Regions from separate parts of the [Pantoea] beijingensis genome, predicted to be linked through region 1. Evidence: predicted binding sites of a transcription regulator. Region 1 holds the regulator's gene; each other region holds the start of a gene.

Region 1 (7,956 bases):
TCTTTCTGGTCGGAATAGCAGCCAATAGCTTTCACTTTTGCCGCTGCGGCTCCCTGCAACGCCCCCAGTCCGGTGACATCTGCCGCATGCCAAATCACATCCGCCCCATTGCCGATCATGGTGGTTGCCGCTTCACGTCCCTTCGCTGCATTACCGTATTCACCGGTAATAACGCCCAGGCCTTTCACACCCGAACGCGCCTTCTCCGCACCCGCGATAAAGGCCCGCATCATCCCTTGCTGTGTAGGGTTATCACCACCACCGACAAAACCAACAGCGCGACCGTTCGTTGAGATCAATGCCGCCAGCGCGCCTGCTGCATATGCTGCCTGGATATAGGCCAGGTCGACATATTCAACGTTAGGCGGCGCAGCTTCAGCAGGTTTGAATGTAGAAGCAAAAAACTGCGTGTCTGGATATTCAGGCGCAATTTCTGCAAAGGCAGAACCATACTCAAAGCTGTGCCCGATAATGAGCGCAAAACCGTCATCGGCATAGCCACGGATTGCCTGTTCCATCTGTGCCTGCGGCACGCTCTCGCTGTAGGCAACGGTATAGCCCTGTTTTTTCAGCGATTGCAGTCCTTGCCAGGCCAATGTATTCCAGCCGCCATCAGCAATAGAGCCGGGTAACAGCAACGCGACTTTAACGTGTGCGTCTGCCGCCTGCGCTTTACTTGATAACAGCGGAGTGAGTGTGGGCAACAACACCGCTCCTGCCAGCATTTTTGCGAAATCTCTGCGACTTAAACCCGCCATTTTTATGCTCCTCCTGCTAAATATGCTTCTGTTATGCCGTGATTTTCGTTACCTTAAAAGCATATATTTTCGCACTCAGTGATGCCTAAAAGGCAACGCAAAGGAGAAGCATGCTGCAGCACCGGTTGTTAATTTATCTTGATGAAGTGGCGCGGTGTGGATCGATCCGTAAGGCAGCGGCACGCCTGCATATTTCAGCCTCAGCGATTAACCGCCAGATCCTGGCGCTGGAAGAAACATTAGGTACCCCGCTGTTCCAACGACTGCCACGAAAAATGGTGCTGACCGCCGCTGGTGAAACGCTTATCCACCACGTACGGCAAAGCTTTAAGGAGCTGGAGTGGGCACAGATAAAAATTGAGGAGTTGAAAGGGTTACGGCGCGGTGAAGTAACCGTCGCAATGATGAGCGGTCTGGCAGCAAACCTGATTCCGCGCACGGCTGCCGAGTTTCGTCGGGCAAATCCGCGCGTCAAATTGATCCTTCGTCAAATGACCACCGGTGAAGATATTATCAATGCTGTCGCCTCCGGCGAGGCCGATTTAGGGCTCGGTTTCGATTTCGAACTCCCGCCGACGTTAAGAACCCTCGCATCGTCAGTTGGCCGTCTGGGTGCTGTGGTTGCGCCGGGCCATATTCTGGCAGATAAAACCAGCCTGCGTCTCAGCGATTGTGTGCCACATTCATTGGTTATTGCCGATAAAAGTATGGTGATCCGCCCTTATCTTAACGATCTTTTCGCACGAGCCAAGGTGACCATGCAGCCGGTCATTGAAACCAACTCCATTGAAGTGATGCGCCAGGCCGCGATGGTCGATCAGGCGCTCACCTTTTTAACACCGTTCGATATTGAATTTGATTTACGCAGCGGCAGATTGATCTATATTCCGGTGCGTGAATTGTCGCAGCAGCCGCAAACACTGATGCTGATCGGTCACGATCGTGGCACCAGCGCAATTGGCAGCGTATTAGCAGAAACGATTAAAGGGATGATGGCGGAAATGGCGTAAAAGCCTGTACCTCCTGAACCAATTGAACTAACGCCTGGGCAGCACGTTCTGTTTCAATTTTTCCACGGGCTGCATCCGCTGAGGCCGCATTACCGGTCGTACCGGAAGGATGAAGATCCTCAGCCATCCAGCCAAAGCTTACGCCACCTTCGGGCGTTAGAATCCCACCTTTCTCCGCCGAAGCTACCGAGGCCGAAACGAAATTTTCCGCATACTGCATCTGTACCAGTTCAGGGTGCAAATGCAGCATCACGCTGGTTTCCGACTCTCCGCCATGGATACCATGCTGTAGCTCATCGGCACAATACAGATCGCTACTGTCAATGGTGCGAAACCAACTGGCGCCAACGGCGAACATCTCAAGCTCAACGCGCAGTTGGCGACAAACAATCTCCATCAGTTGCGGCTGGCCGCCGTGTGAATTCCAGAAAATAATTTTACGTGCGCCAGCGCGCCAGGCGCTTTTCGCAACCTCAAACCATACCTTTCCCAAGAGATCATAAGGCAACGTTAACGTTCCCGGATAACTGAGATGTTCATCAGATTTGCCGATTGGCAGCGCAGGCATCACCAGTACCGGTAAGTCCGCCGGCATCAGTTCAACCGCGCGCGCAATAATACCGGCATTAATCGCGGCATCTACGCGTACGGGCAGGTGTGGGCCGTGCTGTTCCACTGCGCCAATAGGTAATATCACCACCACCTTTTCCATTTCAAGTTCGCTAAACTCACGCGTCGAGAGATCCCACCACCAGCGGGATGAGGGCATATTCATTGGCAACCTCCTGCAATATTTATCTCAGTTTCGCCAATTTAACGCGCTGATGAAAGCAACAAAATTGCCGCACTGTGTTGCTTTTTTTGCATCAAAAAGCGACGGAGATGACTTTGCTGCGCTAAACGTGATAACAATGCACTTCGCCCGAATTTTCTCAGGGAGTTCTATTATGTCATCCAGACACCCGGTTATTGCGGTCACGGGTTCAAGCGGCGCAGGAACCACGACGACCAGCCTCGCCTTCCGCAAAATCTTCCAGCAGCTTAATTTGCATGCAGCCGAACTGGAAGGTGATAGCTTTCATCGCTATACCCGTCCGGAAATGGATCTGGCAATCCGTAAAGCTCGTGATTTAGGGCGCCATATTAGCTATTTCGGACCGGAAGCAAACGACTTCGGGCTACTGGAAGAAACCTTTAGCGAATATGGCCGCAGTGGTCGCGGTAACTCACGTAAATATTTGCACACGTACGATGAAGCCGTGCCGTGGAATCAAGTGCCTGGCACCTTTACGCCGTGGCAACCGCTACCGGAACCCACTGATGTGCTGTTCTATGAAGGGCTGCACGGTGGCGTGGTAACCCAGCAGCACAATGTGGCGGAGAAAGTCGATCTGCTGGTGGGCGTAGTGCCGATCGTTAACCTGGAATGGATCCAGAAACTGGTTCGCGACACCAGCGAGCGCGGTCATTCGCGTGAGGCAGTAATGGATTCTGTCGTACGATCCATGGAAGATTATATCAATTACATCACGCCGCAGTTTTCACGAACCCACATTAACTTCCAGCGCGTGCCGACCGTCGATACCTCAAATCCCTTCGCCGCACGAGATATTCCCTCGTTGGATGAAAGCTTTGTGGTGATCCATTTCCGTGGGCTGGAGGACATTGATTTCCCTTACCTGCTGGCGATGATCCAGGGATCGTTCATTTCCCATATTAATACTCTGGTGGTACCGGGAGGCAAGATGGGGCTGGCGATGGAATTGATCATGGGGCCGCTGGTTAAGCGTCTGATTGAAGGGAAAAAAATTGAGTAACTCGTCAAGCCAGCCAAGGCTGGCAGGAACACTGCAGTGGCGGATCGCAATCCGCCCTGCGGGCTATATTACAGTTCGATGACTTCATAGCTGTGCGTGATCTCTACACCTTTACCCAGCATCAGCGACACCGAGCAATATTTTTCTATCGACAGGTCGACCGCGCGTGCCACCGCTTTATCATTCAATCCGGCGCCACTAACGATAAAATGCACATTAATGTGGGTAAAAAGACGCGGTGCCTCTTCGCGCCGCTCGGACGTCAATTTCACTTCACAGTCAGCCACGTCGTGGCGCCCTTTTTGCAGGATGGAAACCACGTCAATTGCACTGCATCCCCCCGCGGCCATTAATACCATCTCCATCGGACTGGGCGCTTTATCACCGGAATTACCATCCATCAGCACCTGATGCCCGGATGCAGATTCACCTAAAAAAGTCAGCCCTTCTACCCACTTTACACGCGCCTGCATAACATTCATCTCCTGATTCGTCCGGTTGACTTCAGACTACGCTTTACAAGAAAAAACGGCAACGCTATGCAATTCACTTCATGCTGAAGCGAGACAACAGGAGACACTTAGCGAAAGCTGTGCTACAAACGAAGTTGTAATATTTTGCCAACTCATATATACCCTGAAGAGCACGGGTAGCAGGATGGTGGTAAGCGGGTATACCCACATGTAAGACAACGCAGCCAAAAACTTGCAGTCCGAAGTATGACGGGTAATCAGTCCGGCGAAAGTGGGACAACATAATGAGCAGATGCCCGGATAAAATTCCTGATAGGAAAACGCTTGAATATTTCAACGCCTGGCAGGGAATACCCTCCCTGTATTTAGGGCACGATTACAATAGAGGATAACAGCGAATGGTTCTCGGCAAACCGCAAACAGACCCGACTCTCGAATGGTTCCTGTCACATTGCCATATTCACAAGTATCCATCCAAAAGTACGCTGATTCACCAAGGTGAAAAGGCGGAAACGCTCTACTACATCGTGAAGGGCTCTGTAGCAGTGCTGATTAAGGATGAAGAAGGCAAAGAGATGATCCTCTCTTATCTCAACCAGGGCGATTTCATTGGCGAGCTTGGCCTCTTTGAAGAAGGCCAGGAACGTAGTGCTTGGGTTCGGGCCAAAACAGCCTGTGAAGTGGCTGAAATTTCTTACAAAAAATTCCGTCAGCTGATTCAGGTCAATCCTGATATTCTGATGCGTCTCTCTTCCCAAATGGCGCGTCGCCTGCAGGTCACCTCAGAAAAAGTAGGTAATTTAGCTTTCCTTGACGTGACGGGGCGTATTGCGCAAACGCTGCTCAATCTGGCTAAACAACCGGATGCCATGACGCATCCAGACGGTATGCAGATCAAAATCACCCGTCAGGAGATTGGTCAAATCGTCGGCTGCTCGCGTGAAACCGTCGGCCGTATCCTGAAAATGCTGGAAGATCAAAACCTGATTTCCGCACACGGCAAAACGATTGTTGTATACGGCACACGTTAATTCATCCCGACCCACGGCGTGATGTTGCTATCACGCCGTTTTTTTATATTGCGATAACCTGATGTGGCGGAGAATCATTTATCACCCTGAAATAAACTATGCGCTGCGCCAGACGCTAGTGCTGTGTTTACCGGTGGCCATTGGCTGGCTGCTTGGCGATCTCCAAAAAGGACTGCTCTTCTCGTTAGTCCCCGCCTGCTGCAATATTGCCGGGCTCGATACGCCACACAAACGCTTTTTTAAGCGGCTGATTATCGGCGGTGGCTTATTTGCTCTCAGTAGTTTTCTGATCCAGTGGATGACGCAACACCAGCTCCCTTTGCCTGCAATCCTGTTTGCTATGGCCATGCTGCTGGGTGTGACCGGAGAAATTAGCCCGTTACATGCACGGCTTCTCCCCGCGTCCTTGATTGCCGGAATTTTTACGCTCAGCCTTATTGGCCACATGGCGGTATGGGAGCCTCCCCTGCTCTATATACTCGGTACAATCTGGTATGGCGCATTTAACTGGTTCTGGTTTTGGCTGTGGAAAGAGCAACCAATGCGCGAAACGATCAGCCTGCTCTATCGTGAACTGGCCGACTACTGTGAAGCAAAATATAGCTTGCTAACACAGCTCACCGACCCTGAAAAAGCACTACCACCTCTGTTAGTACGACAGCAGAGAGCGGTGGACCTGATCACCATCTGCTATCAGCAGATGCATATGCTGGCGGCAAACCGCCACAGCAGTCATAAGCGACTGACGCGTGCATTTCAAGTGGCACTCGATCTGCAGGAGCATATTGCCGTCAGCCTGTCGCTACCGGATGAGGTGCAAAAACTGGTTGAACGCAGCCATGCTGAAGCGGTGATTCGCTGGAATGCACAGGCGATAGCGGCCCGGCTTCGTACGCTAGCCGATGATATTCTTTACCATCGGCTACCCGAGCGCTTTAGTATGGATAAGCAGCTGCAGGCACTGGAGAAAATCGCACGACAGAACAGTGAAAACCCAGTCGGCAATTTTTGTTATTACCACTTCAGTCGCATCGCGCGCGTGCTGCGCACCCAACGCCCGCTTTACCAACGTAATCTAATGGAAGATCGACAACGACGACTGCCGCTGATCCCGGCACTGAAAAGTTACCTTTCACTCAACTCATCCGCATTGCGAACGGCGACACGTTTCGCCGTCATGCTGGTGATTGGCAGTACGCTGGCGCTATTTTTCAATATTCCTAAGCCTTACTGGATTCTGATGACAATTATGTTCGTCAGTCAGAACGGCTATAGCGCCACCCGCGTACGCATTCAGCACCGTGCTCTGGGTACGCTAGTCGGATTAATTATCGCTGCGGCAACGCTGCGCTTGCAGGTTGCAGATAGTTGGGTACTGCTCGCGATGCTGACAATCACACTGGTAAGTTATTTGTTTATCCGCAAGTTTTATGGCTGGGCAACGATTGGTTTTACCGTCACCGCCGTCTATTCACTGCAATTGCTAACGCTGAATGGCGCGCAGTTTTTACTACCGCGGTTGATGGATACCATCATGGGATGTCTGATTGCTTTCGGCGGCATGATCTGGCTCTGGCCGCAATGGCAAAGCGGCCTGCTGCGACAAAACGCCCACGATGCACTGGAAGCTGACCAGGACGCATTAAGAATGTTGCTGGGAAACGAGCAGGACAGCGTGAAACTGGCCTACCAGCGCGTCCGCGTCAACCAGGCGCATAACGCGTTGTATAACTCATTAAATCAGGCGATGCAGGAACCAGCCTTTAATGCTCAGTATCTGTCTGATATGAAGCTCTGGGTGACGCATAGCCAATTTATCGTCGAGCATATTAATGCGATGACGATCCTGGCTCGTGAACATACTATGCTTACGCCATCACTAGCCGAGCGCTATTTGCAATCCTGCGAGGTCGCGCTGCAGCGATGCCAGCAGCGACTGGAATATGACGGTCCGGGGTCAGATACTAATATCCTCGAAGCGCAAAATAATCTGCATACCGGTCCAATAACCATTATGGAACGGCATGTTTCGCGGATTCTGGGTCATCTGAGCGTAATGCATACTATCTCATCACTGGCATGGAGCCAGCGCCCACGTCACGGAAAGTGGCTGGTTGGGAAGCTGAGGAAATCATAGCAAACGGACAGAGAGTAACTGCCCGTTGAGGTTGGCCTGCGTATCGGCATTCCAGGCAACACCGCTTGCTATTCGGCCAGTACGCTCTCCAGGGCTCGAGCAAAACGCGCCATTCCTTCGACAATATCCGTGGGTTCAATGATCAACGACGGCGCGAAGCGGATAACGTCAGTACCGGCATTTAACACCATTACGCCCTGCTCCGCGGCAGCGTTCAATACATCACGCGCTTTACCCGCATATTGTGGCTTCAGCACAGCGCCAAGCAGCAACCCTTTTCCGCGGATCTCGCTGAAGACATCGAGTTTGCTGTCGATCGCCTGCAACGCATCAACAAATTGCTGACGACGGACTTCAACACCCTTTAGCACTTCGTCGCTATTAATAATATCCAGCGCCGTCTCCGCTATCGCACAGGCCAGCGGATTTCCACCATAAGTCGTTCCATGAACACCCGGTGCCATCACGGATGCGATATCCTGCGTGGTTAGCATCGCGCTCACCGGAAAGCCACCACCTAATGCTTTTGCCGTAGTAAGAATATCGGGCTTTACACCATAATCTTCATAAGCAAACAGCTTGCCGCACCGCCCCATTCCACTCTGGACTTCATCGAACACCAGCAGCGCATTGTGCTCATCACATAATGCCCGAAGTCCCTGAATAAATTCCTGCGATGCGGGCATAACCCCGCCTTCACCCTGGATCGGTTCAACCACGATAGCGCAGG
Region 2 (7,956 bases), 970 kb from region 1:
CACCGGATCCCTATGCAGGCGTTGCCGATCGCGAACTGCTGGCTTTTGAAGCGCCGGATCTTGATCTGTTTCACCCGTCAGATCTGGATGCTGATAAAGCGATTGAACTGGCCGCTCGCGCTGAGCAGGCCTCGCTGAATGTCGATAAACGCATCACGAATACTGAAGGTGGCAGCTTTAACAGCCATGTTGGCATTAAAGTATTCGGCAACAGCCATGGCATGATGCAGGGGTACTGTTCCAGCCGCCATTCGCTTTCCAGCTGCGTTATTGCTGAAGAAAAAGGTGATATGGAGCGCGATTATGCCTACTCAATCGGCCGGGCTATGAGCGATCTTCAGTCGCCAGAGTGGGTGGGTGAAGAGTGCGCCCGACGTACGCTGTCACGCCTCTCACCGCGTAAACTTTCGACAATGAAAGCGCCGGTTATTTTTGCTGCTGAAGTGGCTACCGGCCTGTTTGGACATCTGGTTGGTGCTATCAGTGGCGGGAGTGTTTATCGTAAATCGACCTTCCTGCTTGATGCACTTGGCAAGCAGATCCTACCAGAGTGGCTCACGATTGAAGAACAGCCGCATCTGTTAAAAGGGTTGGCATCTTCGCCTTTTGACAGTGAAGGGGTGCGCACACAGCAACGTGACATCGTAAAAGAAGGGATACTGCAAAGCTGGCTACTCACCAGTTATTCAGCACGCAAGCTGGGTCTACAGAGCACCGGACATGCGGGTGGCATCCATAACTGGCGTATTAACGGACAGGGGGCCAGTTTTGCGGACTTACTGAAGCAGATGGGAACCGGTTTAGTGGTGACGGAGCTGATGGGGCAAGGTGTGAGCGGCATTACCGGCGATTATTCCCGCGGAGCGGCAGGTTTCTGGGTCGAAAACGGTGAGATTCAGTATCCGGTCAGTGAGATTACGATTGCTGGCAATCTGAAGGACATGTGGCGTAATCTTGTTACCGTCGGCAACGACATTGAAACACGTAGCAACATTCAGTGTGGTTCAGTATTGCTGCCTGAAATGAAAATCGCAGGTCAATAAACAGGGCGGCGCTCCTTTTTACTCGTACAAAAAAACCTTTACGGGGTGTCGGATCCCGGCAGCCCGACTATCGCGATGGATGCTGTAATCAGACAAGCAACGTGATAACGGGAAAAGTGGAGCGTTTATATATCCTGATTTAAGCTGTAACGTTAGCAGTGTAGAGTATGAAGCAAATATACCCGTTATGATTTTAAATCGCGGGTTTGTTCGCTGCACTCAATCACCCCGATCGTTTATCCGAGTCAGCGAACGGGGGGACTCCGGAGCTTGCCGCTACCCTCTGCAACTTGAATGATTTAGGGTAGATACGGTTGTTTTAAAGCAAATAATGCCGGGTACTCATTTGTCATAACAATAAGGAATGAAACTTATGCGTAAGCATGTGATTGCAATGTTAGCTGTTTCTCTACTATGTGGCAGTGCATCGGCACTGGCGAAAGATCTGTCAGACGATATGGATGCGCTTAGCGGCGGCTATCGGACGGTCATGAACACAAATGACGCTGCTGAAATGAAAAAGGCGTTAACCGATATGCGTGCTGCAGCTGAAGATGCGAAAACACAAACGCCTGATAAACTTGAAGGAAAAGCACCAGATAGTCCTGAAATCAAAGATTATCATGCCGGATTGGACACGTTGATCGGGCAAATCGATGCGACCAGCAAGTTAGTCGATGCAGGAAATGTTGCGGGCGCAAAAGAGGAAGCGAAGAAACTCGCGGACACGCGCAACGAGAATCATAAAAAATTCCGTTAAGATTTAACAGGCCGGAAAATTCCGGCCTGTTACCCGTCATTCTTCGCGCCATAGGCACTCTGGCGACGAAGCCAATTGCAACTAATCACACTCGATATAATTAAATACCGTCGTCCGCATTATTTCACGGCTTCCTGACGACATTCTGACGTGTACCACTACGGGGCTATTGGCAGTGGTTACGACGATGTCGGTGCCAAACGATAAATAACTCCTCATCTGTCGCTTCATCGCTGTCGATTTAAGGGAAATTAGCGCAGCTGAAGCTTAAAATGCATCGTGAGAAAAATACCGAAGCTTTTAAAGAGTTTAGCGGTGATATTACTGTCAGTTCGGTTATCGGGTTGTTATTAACATAGAACTGAGCTTATTTATGCAGAATTATTTACCGGTCCATAAACGGCTTGTCAGGGATTTGACGTGGGATCGCTCGCAGCCACCCTGCGTGCTAAGATCGCTTTCCGTGCTTAATCATCCGTCCGGGAACACTTTTCTCTTCTTTATCGCCTGCCAGGTCATGCTGTTCAGCAACTCGATTGCATCGGTAATTTAGTATGGCCGGATGCCATCACCTTTCCTTATATCTGTGCGACAACAGCGTATTTATTTTTTATTCCCACATGATTAATGCATGACTCTGCCATTACCTCGCTAAAAAAGTGACGAATCTCTCATAATTTCTGCTCTTTTTGCGTGAAATAACGGTTTTGCGACATCGCTCTCTATTCATTGCCCTATTTCCGTTTCGAAATGGAAAAAGTCGGTCTACAAACCTCACCTCCTGTAGGGTAATTTCATTTTAACGCGAACGACAGAGCCTGAAGTATTCAAGCCGCAGGATATTGCTGCCTGGACCTGCTCACAATTCAGCCACGATGTGTGGTGCGACTGACAGAGCTTGAAGGACAACAGGAAAAAGTTTATCCGAAGAGGAAAGGGGTAATAACGTGAATAACGGAGCGGTAACGGTGAATTCGGCAGCTAGCCCGGAAGCCATCCACGCGCTGGCCGACAAGGTGATGATGCAGATAGGCGATCTGTTTGCAGTTAAGGCAATCACCCCCAACACTGTACAGCAGCAGATGCTGGCTTCGCATGTCAGTGCGATGGCGCTGCGATCCTTGACGGGTGAAGCATTGCCGGAAGTCGAGGAGGAGCTATTTGAAGATATCTCTGAAGATTCCATGCAACTGGCCCGGCAGGTGGTTGAGTTGTTTGGCAATTTGCCGAAAGAAGAGGCCTGGCTGCTGTCTGTCCACTTTGAAGTCGCTAAAGAAAATTCGTAATAACATGATTTAAAGGAAAATAACATGTCACAAGTAACCGTAGTAATTGGCGATCGTTTAGGTAAAGGCCAAAAAGTGGCTGCCGGTGTTGAAAAAGCGGGCGGACGCGCTGTCGTGGTACCCGGTGTGGCGGCTGACATGAAACTGGGCGATGTGATGAAAGCAGAGAATGCCACTTTCGGTATCTCCTTCTGCGGAAGCGGCGGCGCAGGGGCTATTACCGCGCAGAATAAATATGGTTATAAAGCCAAATACGGTATGCGCTCTGTTGATGAAGGCGTAACGGCAATCAATGAAGGTTGTAATGTGCTCGGATTCGGTTTTATGGACAAAGAGGAACTGGGAGAGCGACTGGTGCAGGCCTGGATCAAAAAGCATGGTCAACCATGAAAGAACAGTCCACGACCACGGTGAGTGTCAGCGGTAAAGGTGACACCAAAGGTAAAGCGTTTGCTGATGCCCTGAGTCGCGTACAAAGTGCGGTACTTCGTTCCACCAACAAAATTCTGCTGCGCATTGAGCCACAGGATGTGCGAGTCATTCGTGCGCAGGAAAGCGTCAGAAAAGAGAAATTCCTGTTCTTTTTCCTGGCGCGAGAAAGACGGCATTACAGCGTTGAGCTGGAAATTGTCGTCAACGTTACCGTGATTGACACCGATAAGGTGACCTTCACAGTGATGCAATAAGAACGTTTCCTTCGGGTTCCTGACCTGCCTGTATCGGCGTGGCGTGCACTAAAAGCCGTATGGTTTTACACCGGCTGACCTGTGGGGCACGTTCTGAACGGCATATGACGGTGCATTTCCGAATGGGGCATAGATACCCTGAGCGATTAATGCATCAGGGAATAATCATGATTAAAAAACGTTGGCGCAAGCCCTTAAGGAAAGACTGATGTTTTTAATTATTTTATTTAAATCGCTAATCATCGGCGGATTGGTCGGGGTCGGCGTGGGTGCGGGTGCCGCACGTATGTTTCACGCGCCCACCACGCAGGGGATGGGCGCATTTCGAACGCTGGGTGAACTGAACTCCTGTGAAGGCGATCCTGCTTCTCACTTCTCCTTTGGCCTTGGCTTTTTCTTTAACGCCTGGGCTTCCTCCGTTGCGGCGGGTGCTTTTACCCAGGACGTTGACCATCGCATTATTCCTAACTGGGGTGCGGCTGCACTGATGGTGAAGAACCGCAACGTCGCTGAAACGCTGCACGATCCGAAAAAAATGGCCATTGTCTGCGGCATTATCGGCATGATCGTGGTGGCTTTCCTCAACTCTACCGCCTCCGCCGTTCCGGCCGCGTTACAAGTGACGGCAGTGAAGGTGCTGGTCCCTGCTGCTAACCTGCTGGTCAATACCGTGATGCCGGTGATTTTCTGGCTGGCCGCGATTGATGCCGGTAAGAAATCTGGCTTCTGGGCCACCATTTTTGGCGGTCTGGCGCAGCTGATTATGGGTAACGCTGTACCGGGGTTGGTGCTGGGGATCCTGATCGGTAAAGGGGTTGAAGAGAGTGGCTGGAACAAAGTGACCAAAATCATGATGCTTGCCATTGTGTTGCTGTTTGTTCTGAGTGGTTTCTTCCGCGGCTTCGATATGAAAATGTTGCAGTCTTTCCAACTGGGTATCCCGGGCTGGCTGGATATGATTCACAACGCCTTGAGCGGTAAGTAACGAGGACGATGGAAATGAGTGAAACAAAAAGCGGTTTTTGGTATGCCGACTGGTCATTCCCGATCTTTGTCGGATTGCTCTCTGCGGGCGTGTTTGCCGGTACGCATATGTACTATCTCTACGGTATCGGGGCATTTAACGAAGTGGCCTTCGTCTCAATGCTGAGAGCGGGCATTGATACCGGCGCTTATGGTGCGGTTGCGGCTTTCGGTGCAAGCTTTCTGTTTGCCCGCATTATTGAGGGGTCGCTGGTTGGGATCCTTGATATCGGTGGGGCGATTCAAACGGGCGTTGGCCTGGGCGTGCCTGCGTTACTGTTAGGCGCAGGCATTGTCTTTCCGGTCGCTAACTTTGCTGCCTCAATAGTGACCGGCCTGGTGATTGGGCTGGCCATTGGCTACCTCATCATTCTGGCGCGTAAATTTACGATCAACCAAAGCGATTCAACCTACGGTGCGGATGTCATGATGGGTGCAGGTAACGCGTCTGGTCGCTTTCTCGGGCCGCTGATTATCCTGTCGGCAATGGCGGCATCCATTCCCATTGGTCTTGGCTCACTGGTCGGTGCACTGCTGTTCTATCTCTGGAACAAACCGATCACCGGCGGCGCGATTCTCGGCGCGATGATCCTCGGCGCGCTTTTCCCGGTTGCTATCAGTTAACGGTGATCCCGGCTTGCTCATAAGGGTGAGCCGTCGTTCAAGGAGTTGTCATGTTCGATCTCATTATTCGCCGCGCGCGTCTTACCGATGAACGTGTGGTTGATATCGCACTACACGACGGCAAAATCGCCGCCATTGGCGAATTGCAAGACAAAGCGAAACAAGAACGCGATCTGGCCGGGCGTTACTACCTGAGTGCCGGCTGGATCGACTCCCATGTCCATTGCTATCCGAAATCGCCGATCTACCATGACGAAGCCGATGCTATCGGTGTGACCACCGGCGTTACTACCGTTGTGGATGCGGGCAGTACCGGCGCGGATGATATTGATGATTTTTACCAGCTCACGCGTAGTGCGAAAACTCAGGTTTACGCACTGCTGAATATCGCTCGTACGGGCATTGTGACGCAAAATGAACTGGCGGACATGACGCAGATCGATAAGGTCGGCGTACGGGACGCAGTACAGCGTTTGCCGCACTTTATCGTCGGTATTAAAGCGCGTATTAGCAGCAGCGTGGTGGGGCAAAATGGTATTAAGCCACTGCAACGTGCGAAAGAAATACAGCAGGAAAACGATAATCTGCCGCTGATGGTACACATTGGCAACAATCCCCCCAATCTGGATGAGATTGCTGATTTACTCACTTCAGGCGACATCATCACTCACTGCTATAACGGTAAACCCAACCGCATTCTGACGCCGGCTGGCGAGCTGCGGGCCTCCATCCATCAGGCGTTAAAACGTGGTGTTCGGCTTGATGTGGGGCACGGGAGCGCCAGTTTCAGCTTTGAGGTGGCGCGCGTGGCTATCGCGCAAGGTATTTTACCGGACACCATCAGTTCGGATATTTACTGCCGTAACCGTCTTCATGGGCCGGTGCATAACCTGGCCCATGTGATGTCGAAATTCTTTAGCGTGGGTATGACGCTGCCGCAGGTGATCGACTGTGTTACCCATAAAGCAGCGGAAGGTCTGCGTCTGAAAAGCAAAGGCCGGATCGAGCCCGGTTTTGATGCCGACCTGACTATTTTTACCATCAAAGAAGAAACTCGTCCGTTCGTTGATTCCGAAGGGGCAACCCTCCAGGGCGAGAAACATCTGGTACCCGTAGCGTCCGTTGTCGCGGGCCAGTGGGTTGTGACTGATGAAGGGAAAGCCAATCATGTCTTCAATTTATGAAAAATATAATTTAAAACAAGTTATTAACGCATCCGGCCGTATGACTATCCTGGGCGTTTCTACCCCGAGCTCGGATGTTGTCGATACCGTCAAATATGGCCTGAACCACTATTTCGAAATGAAAGACCTGGTGAATAAAACCGGTGCTTACATCGCGAAATTACTGAACGCGGAAAATGCCGTAGTGGTTTCCTGCGCTTCTGCCGGGATCGCTCAGTCGGTAGCGGCAGTCATCGTGAAGGATGACGACTGGCTGCTGGAAAACCTACACGCCGCGCCGCTGACCGTGCCACACGATATCGTTGTACCGAAAGGGCATAACGTCAATTTTGGCGCCCCGGTGGGCACGATGGTAACGATGGGGGGGGGACGCCTGGTTGAAGCGGGCTATGCCAACGAATGTTCAGCCGAGCAGCTTTCTGCGGCGATCACCCCGCAGACGGCCGCGATTCTTTATATCAAATCCCATCACTGTGTGCAGAAAAGTCATCTCAGCGTCGAACAGGCGGCTGTTGTGGCACGTAAGCATGGCGTCGCGCTGATCGTCGATGCTGCGGCAGAAGAAGATTTACAGTGTTACTACCAGTTCGGTGCCGATCTGGTGATTTACAGCGGCGCGAAGGCCATTGAAGGCCCTACCAGCGGGCTGGTGGTCGGTAAACATCAGTACGTTGAGTGGGTAAAACGTCAGTCAAATGGCATTGGTCGTGCGATGAAAGTTGGTAAGGAGGGGATCCTGGGCCTGACACAGGCGATTGAAAACTACCTGACCCGGGAAAAAGTGAGCGGGGCTGAAATGGTGGAAAAAATGACGCCATTTATCGACAGTCTGAACGCATTGAAGGGCGTCAGTGCACGCGTGGTATGGGATGCCGCCGGACGAGACATCGCACGAACGGAGATCCATTTTGATGAAGCCATTATTGGCCGCACGACAGGCGAACTGGTGCAGGCGCTAAAAACGGGCGAAATCGCGATCTATTTCCGTGGCTATAAGGCCAATGAAGGGATTGTTGAAGTTGATGTCCGTAGCGTAACGCCGGAACAACTTAATACCATTTATATTTGCATTAACGCTTTACTGGCCGGAGAGAAAAACGCATGACGCTTACCCCTAACTTTTATAAAAATCGCGTCTGCCTGAATGTACTTGCGGGATCGAAGGAGAACGCACGTGCGATCTGGCAGGCGGCTGAAGGTCATGTATTGGTGGGCGTATTGTCGAAAAATTATGGCACTGTCGACGAGGCGGTGACCGATATGCGTGAGTACGCGGCGCTGATCGACAATGCACTTTCTGTCGGACTGGGAGCGGGTGACCCGAATCAGTCAGCGATGGTCAGTGCCATT
Region 3 (7,956 bases), 1.5 Mb from region 1:
TCACTGGGAACGAAGTAGGGCGTTGTCATGATCAACTGCTCCCGCGCGGAGTAAACCGCCGTCAGCAACGCCTGGTGAATCATATCTTCCGGGAAGCCAGGGCCGGAGGCGATAACCTGAATAGTATGCCCGCTCTCTTGTTCAAACGGCATTATATTATCATCAGGCGGCGGCGGTAGAATGCGTTTGCCCGTTTCGATTTCCCAGTCGCAGGAGTAGATAATGCCCATGGTCGTCGCCACCGGACCTTCCATGCGTGCCATCAAATCTATCCACTGGCCGACTCCCGCATCCTGTTTAAAATAACGCGGGTCGACAAGGTTCATGCTGCCGGTATAGGCAATATAATTATCTATCAGCACCACTTTACGATGTTGGCGAAGGTCCATGCGTCGAAGGAAGACGCGCAGCAGGCTGACCTGTAGTGCTTCAACAACGTCTATTCCTGCATTGCGCATCATGGCGGGCCATGGGCTACGGAAAAAAGCGACGCTACCCGCAGAATCGAGCATCAGCCGGCAGTGAACGCCGCGGCGGGATGCTGCCATCAACGATTCAGCTACTTCATCCGCCATTCCACCAGGCTGCCAGATGTAGAACACCATCTCAATATTATGCCGCGCCAGTTGGATATCGCGGATCAACGCTTTCATCGTGGCATCGGAGGTAGTGAGTAGCTGTAGCTGATTGCCTTTGACGCCCGCAATCCCCTGACGATTCTCACAAAGTTGAAACAGCGAACGTGCGACGTCACTATTTTCAGTGGCAAAAATATGGTGACTGGATTTTAGGTCGCTAAGCCATTTAGCCGTTGAGGGCCACATGGTACGTGCCCGTTCGGCACGTCTTTTGCCCAGATGCAACTCACCAAAGGAGAGATAAGCAATGATACCGACCAATGGCAGGATATAAATAATTAATAACCATGCCATGGCGGAGGTTACCGCGCGGCGCTTCATCAGGATCCGTAGCGTCACGCCGGCAATCAATAGCCAATAACCAAATAACAATAACCAACTGACTAAGGTGTAAAAAGTGGTCATCAAGTGGAAGTCCTGTTCACGCTTTCGTTATCGAAGTTTACGTGGAGATGGCATATCGTGAAACCCCTTAACGCCTTTTCCATTAACAATCGTCACGATATCTGCCCCCCATTATGCTATTAATTGGTATAAAGCCGCGTAAACGTCATGTGGGGAGAGCTATCGGGGTTGGAACATGGCATGTAAGAGATATAATACATCGCGTACTTTTTAGTGAAAGAGGGTGAGATGAGGCGTAGCAGGAATGAAGTGGGGAGATGGCGAATGGTACGCCAGGTGCAGCGTCGCAGATCGCGTTGGCTGGAAGGGCAATCCCGTCGCTATGGTCGAATGCACGCCTTCCGTCGTCAGGCTAGCCAGCAGCACCGCCGTTCAATCCTGTTTATTTCCCAATATGAATAAGCAACCTTGAGGGGAAGGTTTGCTCGGCGACGAGCAATTCTGTAAAGGTCATACGCTTTATTGAAGGTAGATTGGGACGTTTCTAACGATATTGACTACGGGTAGGTATGCCAGAAGTAAAATGGCGGCAATTCAGTTTAAGCAAAAGCGAGCAAAAGACTTTGTTTGTCAGAAAAGACCCTGCTCACTTTTATTTTTTTTCTGCAGATTAAAACACCCTTTTGAAGGGCTTAACTGCAACTTGCCTGTAGACACCAGCCGCAACATAGGGATCGTCTTCTGCCCATGATTCTGCCGCTTCCAGTGATGGAAACTCGGCAATAACTGTTGAACCGGTAAATCCTGCTGCGCCGGGATCGTTGCTATCAACAGCTGGCAGCGGTCCGGCGATAATCAGGCGGCCTTCATCATGTAACAATTGCAGCCGTGCGAGATGAGCAGGGCGTACGGAGGCGCGTTTTTCCAGCGAGTCGGCATTATCTTCAGCGTAAATTACGTAGAGCACGTTCTGAACTCCTGTCGGGGCATTGAGATACGGCAATCACGTTAAGTCATCGTTAAGTATTGTGCAATTGAAAGATAACGTACGGTTGATTACGCGCAGGATATGTACAATTTACACGCTTTTCCCGTTTGTAAGCAGGATGATTATTGAAACTGATTGCTATTTGCATTTACTATTAGTGCCTCACTAAAACAACCGAATGCTTATGACGACGCTAACAATGACATTACCCCGACGTCTCTCTCTGCCAGTACTGCTTTCCATTGCATTACATGGCTCGGTGATCGCGGGTTTGCTCTATGCCTCTTTCCACCAGGTTGTTGAAGTGCCGAAAGCGTCTCAACCCATCAGTGTGACTATGGTGGCACCTGAAGTACAACCGGAGCCCGTGGCGGTCCCGGAACCAACACCACAGCCACAGCCACAGCCTGAGCCTGAACCTGAACCAGAAACACAACAAGAACCAGCCCCGGCACCAGAACCGCCCAAGCCAGAGTCGGTGCCGATGCCAAAGCCGGAGCCTAAACCGAAGCCAAAACCGGTAAAAAAAGAAGTCGTTAAGCCGAAACGTGAAGCTAAACCCAAGACTGAGCCGCGTGAAACATCGCCGTTCAAAAGCGATACGCCTCCACGAGAGACGCCACAGCCGCCTTCTGCACCAAAGGTCGCCAACAATCCACCGAAGCAAGCGGTATCAACGGGGCCGCGTTCATTGAGCGTAGAGAAACCCGCGTATCCACCCCGTGCGTTTGCGCTTCATGTTGAGGGGCGTGTTCGCGTCCAGTTTGATGTTGATAGTGATGGCCGGGTAGATAATGCGCGCATCCTTTCCGCCGATCCCAAAAATATGTTTGAGCGTGAAGTGAAAAGGGCCATGAAAAAGTGGCGCTACGAGCCAGGGAAACCAGGCCAGAATATTACGATGAATATTATTTTCCGCCTTGATGGTGGCACCCGCGTTGAATAGACAACGGGCACTGAACGACTAAAATCAGAAGAGCAAGGGTACGCATTGCTCTTCTGATCTTTGTGCGGATGGTTTACGATCGTCAGGAACCATTGCTAAGCGGCGTGGCGGTAGGGACACAGGCGGCTTACGCTGCTATTGTCAGGCGTCTTGCTCATCGATGTGGATGAAATCGCTTTTTCCGGGGGGGAGCGGGCGTGATTTACCTTCAGCATCAACCGCGACGTAGACAAAAACGGCTTCGGTTGCGCGATAGCGCTGGCCGATAGGCTCTGAGGAGACCTTTTTAATCCACACCTCAACATTGATGGTGATGGAGCTGTTACCGGTTCGCATACAGCGGGCATAACAGCACACGACGTCTCCTACAGCGACCGGTTTTAAGAAAGTCATACCATCAACGCGAACGGTGACTACCCTGCCTTCAGCAATCTCTTTGGCGAGGATAGCGCCCCCCATATCCATCTGCGACATCAACCAGCCACCAAAAATATCGCCATTAGCGTTAGTGTCGGCGGGCATTGCCAGCGTTCGTAGCACAACTTCGCCTTGCGGCAGTTTGCGTTTATCGTCCATTGCTTCGCTTCTTCTAAAATAGACGGCTAATTAGCCAACAGTCCCCGGCACCAACAGATGCCGGGGAAAGATCATTATTTTTGTTCCTGCGGCATTAATCGATAAATATAAATGCCGCTTACCAGCGTAAATAACAGCGTGAAGGCTGTTAAGCCGAATACTTTGAAATTTACCCAAACCGTTTGTGGCAACCAGAAGGCGACATAGATATTTGCCAGGCCGCAGGCAAGGAAAAATAACGCCCAGGCGACATTTAGCTTCCGCCAGGCGGCGGCGGGAAGAGTGATCTCTTTCCCCAGCATGCTCTGAATCAGCGGCTGCTTCATAAACAGCTGGCTGTAGAGCAGGGCAACGGCAAACAGGCTATAAATAACCGTCACTTTCCATTTGATAAACTCATCATTATGGAACACCAGCGTCAGTGTTCCAAAGATGGCTACCAGAACAAACGTAAAAATTGTCATCTTCTCCAGCCTGCGATAAAGCACCCAACTGACGACAAGCGCCAGTCCGGTTGCAACTATCAACGCGCCGGAAGCAACAAAAATATCGTAGAGCTTATAAAAGACGAAAAAAACCACCAATGGGAGGAAATCAAGTAACTGCTTCATAGTCGGTATCCAGATAACAAACGGCATTTGCCCGTGGTACGTCAGGCTGCAGGTTTGCTGGCTGCTGTCACTCACCCGAAAACCTACACAAGTAAGTTCATCGAGACGCGTTCCCTTGCCACCGTCCTGCGGCCCAGGTTATTTTTAGGGCATTTGCCCGCAACTCGTCGTGTTCATCGTTCTCTTCAGACTAATCCAAGTGGCACGCCCGATAAAGGGCATGCCCACGGATTAACGTAACAGCATATAAAGACGAAACAAATAGATAATCAATATTGCTGAAATCAGATTACTGATGGCATTGAATATCACAGAAGCGAAAGTGGGTGGAAGTACAGTGAATGAAGAGGCCAGCAGCATGAGCACAATTTTCGCCAGCAGCCAGAGAACTACCGCAGGCGCGACCAGTTTCATTTGTCCCCATGCCAGACGGGCGCTGGCACGCATCGAGGCAAATACCCCGATTTTTTCCGTGGCGGTGATTATAGGCGAAAATGAGAACACAATCGCCAGAAGCACGCCAGGAACCACCAGCACCATAAAGCCGAGTTGAACCAGCAGCGTAATCAAAAAGGTCATTAACAGCAAACGGGGCAGAAGCGGCGCTGAAGCACCAATGGCCCGCAATGCACTGATGCGCTGACCAGCAGAAACCAGCGGAATTAAGCAGAGCATACCACCCAGTAACAAGACATTCCCCGCCAGTGAGGCAAAGGTCCCGGCAGCCGAAGCACGAAGCAGCACCTGTTGCTGTTCTGGCGACATATTTCTCACCATTTCAAACAGAGATGCGGCGCTGCCGCTTTCGCCTTCACCCAGGATAGATAGCTGGTCAGCACCTGGCGTCAGAGCATGAGCGATGATGACCGTAATGAAAGACGTCAGTAGCGACAGCAAAACAACTGTAATTAACTGATGACGAAGAAAATTCCCCGTGTCACGGTATAACGAGCCCGCCGTGATAGACATGTACACTCCTTGGGTCAAACTGGGTTTATATATCCTTAGTAGTTGAAGACGCTTACCCTAATCCGGAAGAGTACCAGTGGCTTGGGATAAGCGTGCTTTTTGCCATTATGGCAACTTCAATTACGTTGGCTACAGACCCAGCGATTGTACATCGTCTGGAAGGGCGCTGGCACCCCGACTTACATAACTTTCGGTTATTGTTGGTAATGATGAGTGAAAAAGCGGCGGCAGGCCATATTTAGCTCGGGCACGATCGCAGGCTTCATTCTGCTCACCATCCTCTCCTGACATTTTAAATTCACGGCAAGGCGTCGGCCTGTTGTTATAAATACCGCAAGAGACGCACTCACCAATCTGTCCCTGAAGCGAAGTGCAGCGCGGATTTTTACTGTTAGTCCCCGCCATAGCCCGCAAAAATGGTGTTAAAGGCTCGGTCAAATCAGCAGGTACGCAGCCGCCGCTGTCATCAGCTTCAGCCCAGTAAAAAGAGACACGAAAATAGGCGCAACATGCGCCACAGGTAATGCAAGGATTGAGATTATCGCTCATTTGATCGCCCACCCCTCCGAGGCTTCGAACCAAAATCACATTGATGGAGGCAAGCAAAATATCTGCTCGTTCAGCTTTCTACAATAGGTATCTACGTCCCATAAGGGTTAAGGAAATTGATCTAAATCAATTCATTGTTTTTTAAGAAGTTTAAAAAAAATGATTTGCATGATTTTTCGGGAGAATAGCGGTAAAAGAGTCGCGGGAATTGTTCTTTTACCCCCAAAGGGGTATTCGCTTATTATTGTTCTGAAAAAGGAGTTTGTATGAAACTGACACCATTCATACTGATGTTAGCAACGGCAATCCCGGGAATAGCAGCGGCCCATCAGGCTGGGGACTTCTTTATGCGCGCGGGTTCTGCTACGGTGCGTCCTACGGCGGGTTCGGATAACGTGTTAGGGATGGGGTCGTTCAGCGTCGATAACAATACTCAGTTGGGTTTAACTTTTACCTGGATGGCGACTGATAATGTGGGTATTGAACTGCTAGCGGCAACGCCGTTCCGTCATAAAGTGGGGTTGGGGGCGACGGGTACTCTGGCAGAGGTGCGCCAGTTACCACCGACGCTGATGGCGCAATGGTATTTCCTCGACAGTACCAGTAAAGCCCGGCCTTATATTGGTGCCGGCATCAACTATACCCTGTTCTATGATACAAAATTTAATAGTACGGGCCGCGAAGCCGGACTCAGCGATTTGAGTGTAAAAAACTCATGGGGGATTGCGGGACAGGCGGGGCTTGATTATCAAATTAATCGTGACTGGATGCTTAATATGTCGGTGTGGTACATGGATATTGATACCGAAGTTAAGTTTAAAGCCAATGGTGAGCAGCAAAATATCAATTTGCGCATCGATCCATGGGTGTTTTTCTTCGGAGCTGGTTATCGGTTCTGAATAAGCAATAAGGTCCGTCAGTCGATCGACAGTGTAAGACTTTTTGCTGGGCGGCTGCGAGATAAAAACCGCCCGAATAAGGCGGTTTTTACATTATTGAAGTGTGCTATTTGATCTGCATATTATTGACGACGGATTTCACGCCTGCTACGCCGCGCGTCACCTCAACGGCACGATTTGCCATCTGCGGAGAGGAGACAAAACCGCTCAGTTGTACCCGACCTTTAAAGGTTTCTACGTTGATTTCGGTTGATTTTAATGATTCATCACGAAGTAACTGACCTTTTACTTTCGTGGTGACTACGGTGTCATCGATATATCCACCCGTACCTTCCTTTGTCGACGTCGGCGCACAGGCGCTTACTGACAAAGCAACGACCGCTGCTATAACCGTACCCGTTAAGACTTTAAATAACTTCATGTCTATCTCCCTGTCTTATCACAATGATATACCCTCTCTGCATCACCTGCGCCGTTCCTTTTGCGCGTCCGAAACACCCATAAGGTGCTTACCGGCATACGTTCCCTGCTTTAACGTCGGTCGCTTTGGGCTGCCATCTCCGTCAGTGGTGACGGAAACACTGTAATTGTGAAACAGAAGTGGAAAATGTACAAACGAGAGATGAAAAAAAACAGAAAGGAAATAGCACGTTACGCGGTAGGGCGATTGCCAGGCTATTCCAGCGAGTATCATACAGATTCCCCACCCGAATAGCCTGCAGTGATTAGCCGCGTGAAGCCGCTTTCAGGCTGCTGACAAAGTGATGAAGTTCGTTCAGCATTACCTCGGGTTGGCCATGGTGCATCTCGATAATTTTAACAATTGCCGAGCCTGAAATTGCGCCGGCAGCACCAGCCGTAACCGCCTCTTTCACCTGTGAAGGTTCCGAGATGCCAAACCCCTGCAAAGGAGGAGCTGCATGATATTCACGCAACTTTTCAATAAGGTGCTGTAACGGTAAATTAGCACGTTTTTCTGCCCCGGTTACGCCAGTGCGCGAGAGCAAGTAGGTATAACCGCGACCATGTGAGGCGATTTCCCGCAGAAGATCATCATTGGCGTTAGGGGGACAGATAAAAATTGGATCGATGTTATGGCGGAGCGCGGCCTGGCGAAAGGGGGCCGACTCTTCGATCGGAACATCGGCAACCAGTACGGAATCCACCCCAACCGCTGCACAGCGCGCATAAAAATCATCCACCCCTTTAGAGAACACCAGATTGGCGTACATTAACAGGCCGATGGGTATCGCAGGGTATTTCTGACGAATCGCTGCCAGCATCTCAAAACATTGTGACACTGTAACTCCTGCGGTAAAGGCGCGCAGGTTTGCATTCTGAATAGTTGGACCATCGGCTAGCGGATCAGAGAAAGGTACGCCAAGTTCTAATGCATCAGCACCGGCGGCTACCAGAGTATCGATGATTTTCAATG

What was found. Region 1 encodes CRP, which controls carbon source genes, mostly activating them, when cyclic AMP is high. Its sites were predicted from a motif close to ATGTGANNNNNNTCACAT; they were not measured.
Region 2: a site for CRP is predicted at 2,461-2,478, ahead of J1C60_RS15875 (glycine dehydrogenase). Genes of this name have one in related genera too.
Region 3: a site for CRP is predicted at 5,737-5,754, ahead of ompW (outer membrane protein OmpW). Genes of this name have one in related genera too.

What each region holds. Positions count from the first base shown of each region.
Region 1 is NZ_CP071409.1:366,086-374,041, reverse strand. It holds gene J1C60_RS01590 (BMP family protein) at 1-758, opposite strand, end outside; gene J1C60_RS01585 (LysR family transcriptional regulator) at 869-1,768, shown strand; gene J1C60_RS01580 (creatininase family protein) at 1,740-2,543, opposite strand; gene J1C60_RS01575 (phosphoribulokinase) at 2,716-3,585, shown strand; gene J1C60_RS01570 (OsmC family protein) at 3,654-4,058, opposite strand; gene crp (cAMP-activated global transcriptional regulator CRP) at 4,457-5,089, shown strand; gene J1C60_RS01560 (YccS/YhfK family putative transporter) at 5,151-7,226, shown strand; gene argD (bifunctional acetylornithine/succinyldiaminopimelate transaminase) at 7,295-7,956, opposite strand, start outside.
Region 2 is NZ_CP071409.1:3,507,443-3,515,398, reverse strand. It holds gene pmbA (metalloprotease PmbA) at 1-1,043, shown strand, start outside; gene cybC (cytochrome b562) at 1,417-1,803, shown strand; gene J1C60_RS15875 (glycine dehydrogenase) at 2,751-3,089, shown strand; gene J1C60_RS15870 (SFCGS family glycine-rich protein) at 3,114-3,479, shown strand; gene J1C60_RS15865 (DUF4312 family protein) at 3,476-3,775, shown strand; gene J1C60_RS15860 (DUF4311 domain-containing protein) at 3,984-4,760, shown strand; gene J1C60_RS15855 (DUF4310 family protein) at 4,775-5,422, shown strand; gene J1C60_RS15850 (amidohydrolase/deacetylase family metallohydrolase) at 5,473-6,606, shown strand; gene J1C60_RS15845 (DgaE family pyridoxal phosphate-dependent ammonia lyase) at 6,590-7,711, shown strand; gene dagF (2-dehydro-3-deoxy-phosphogluconate aldolase) at 7,708-7,956, shown strand, end outside.
Region 3 is NZ_CP071409.1:1,909,261-1,917,216, forward strand. It holds gene cls (cardiolipin synthase) at 1-1,043, opposite strand, end outside; gene J1C60_RS08570 (YciY family protein) at 1,272-1,445, shown strand; gene J1C60_RS08575 (YciI family protein) at 1,654-1,950, opposite strand; gene tonB (TonB system transport protein TonB) at 2,156-2,917, shown strand; gene yciA (acyl-CoA thioester hydrolase YciA) at 3,059-3,493, opposite strand; gene J1C60_RS08590 (septation protein A) at 3,568-4,104, opposite strand; gene J1C60_RS08595 (YciC family protein) at 4,336-5,073, opposite strand; gene J1C60_RS08600 (YkgJ family cysteine cluster protein) at 5,203-5,622, opposite strand; gene ompW (outer membrane protein OmpW) at 5,889-6,521, shown strand; gene J1C60_RS08610 (BON domain-containing protein) at 6,628-6,942, opposite strand; gene trpA (tryptophan synthase subunit alpha) at 7,247-7,956, opposite strand, start outside.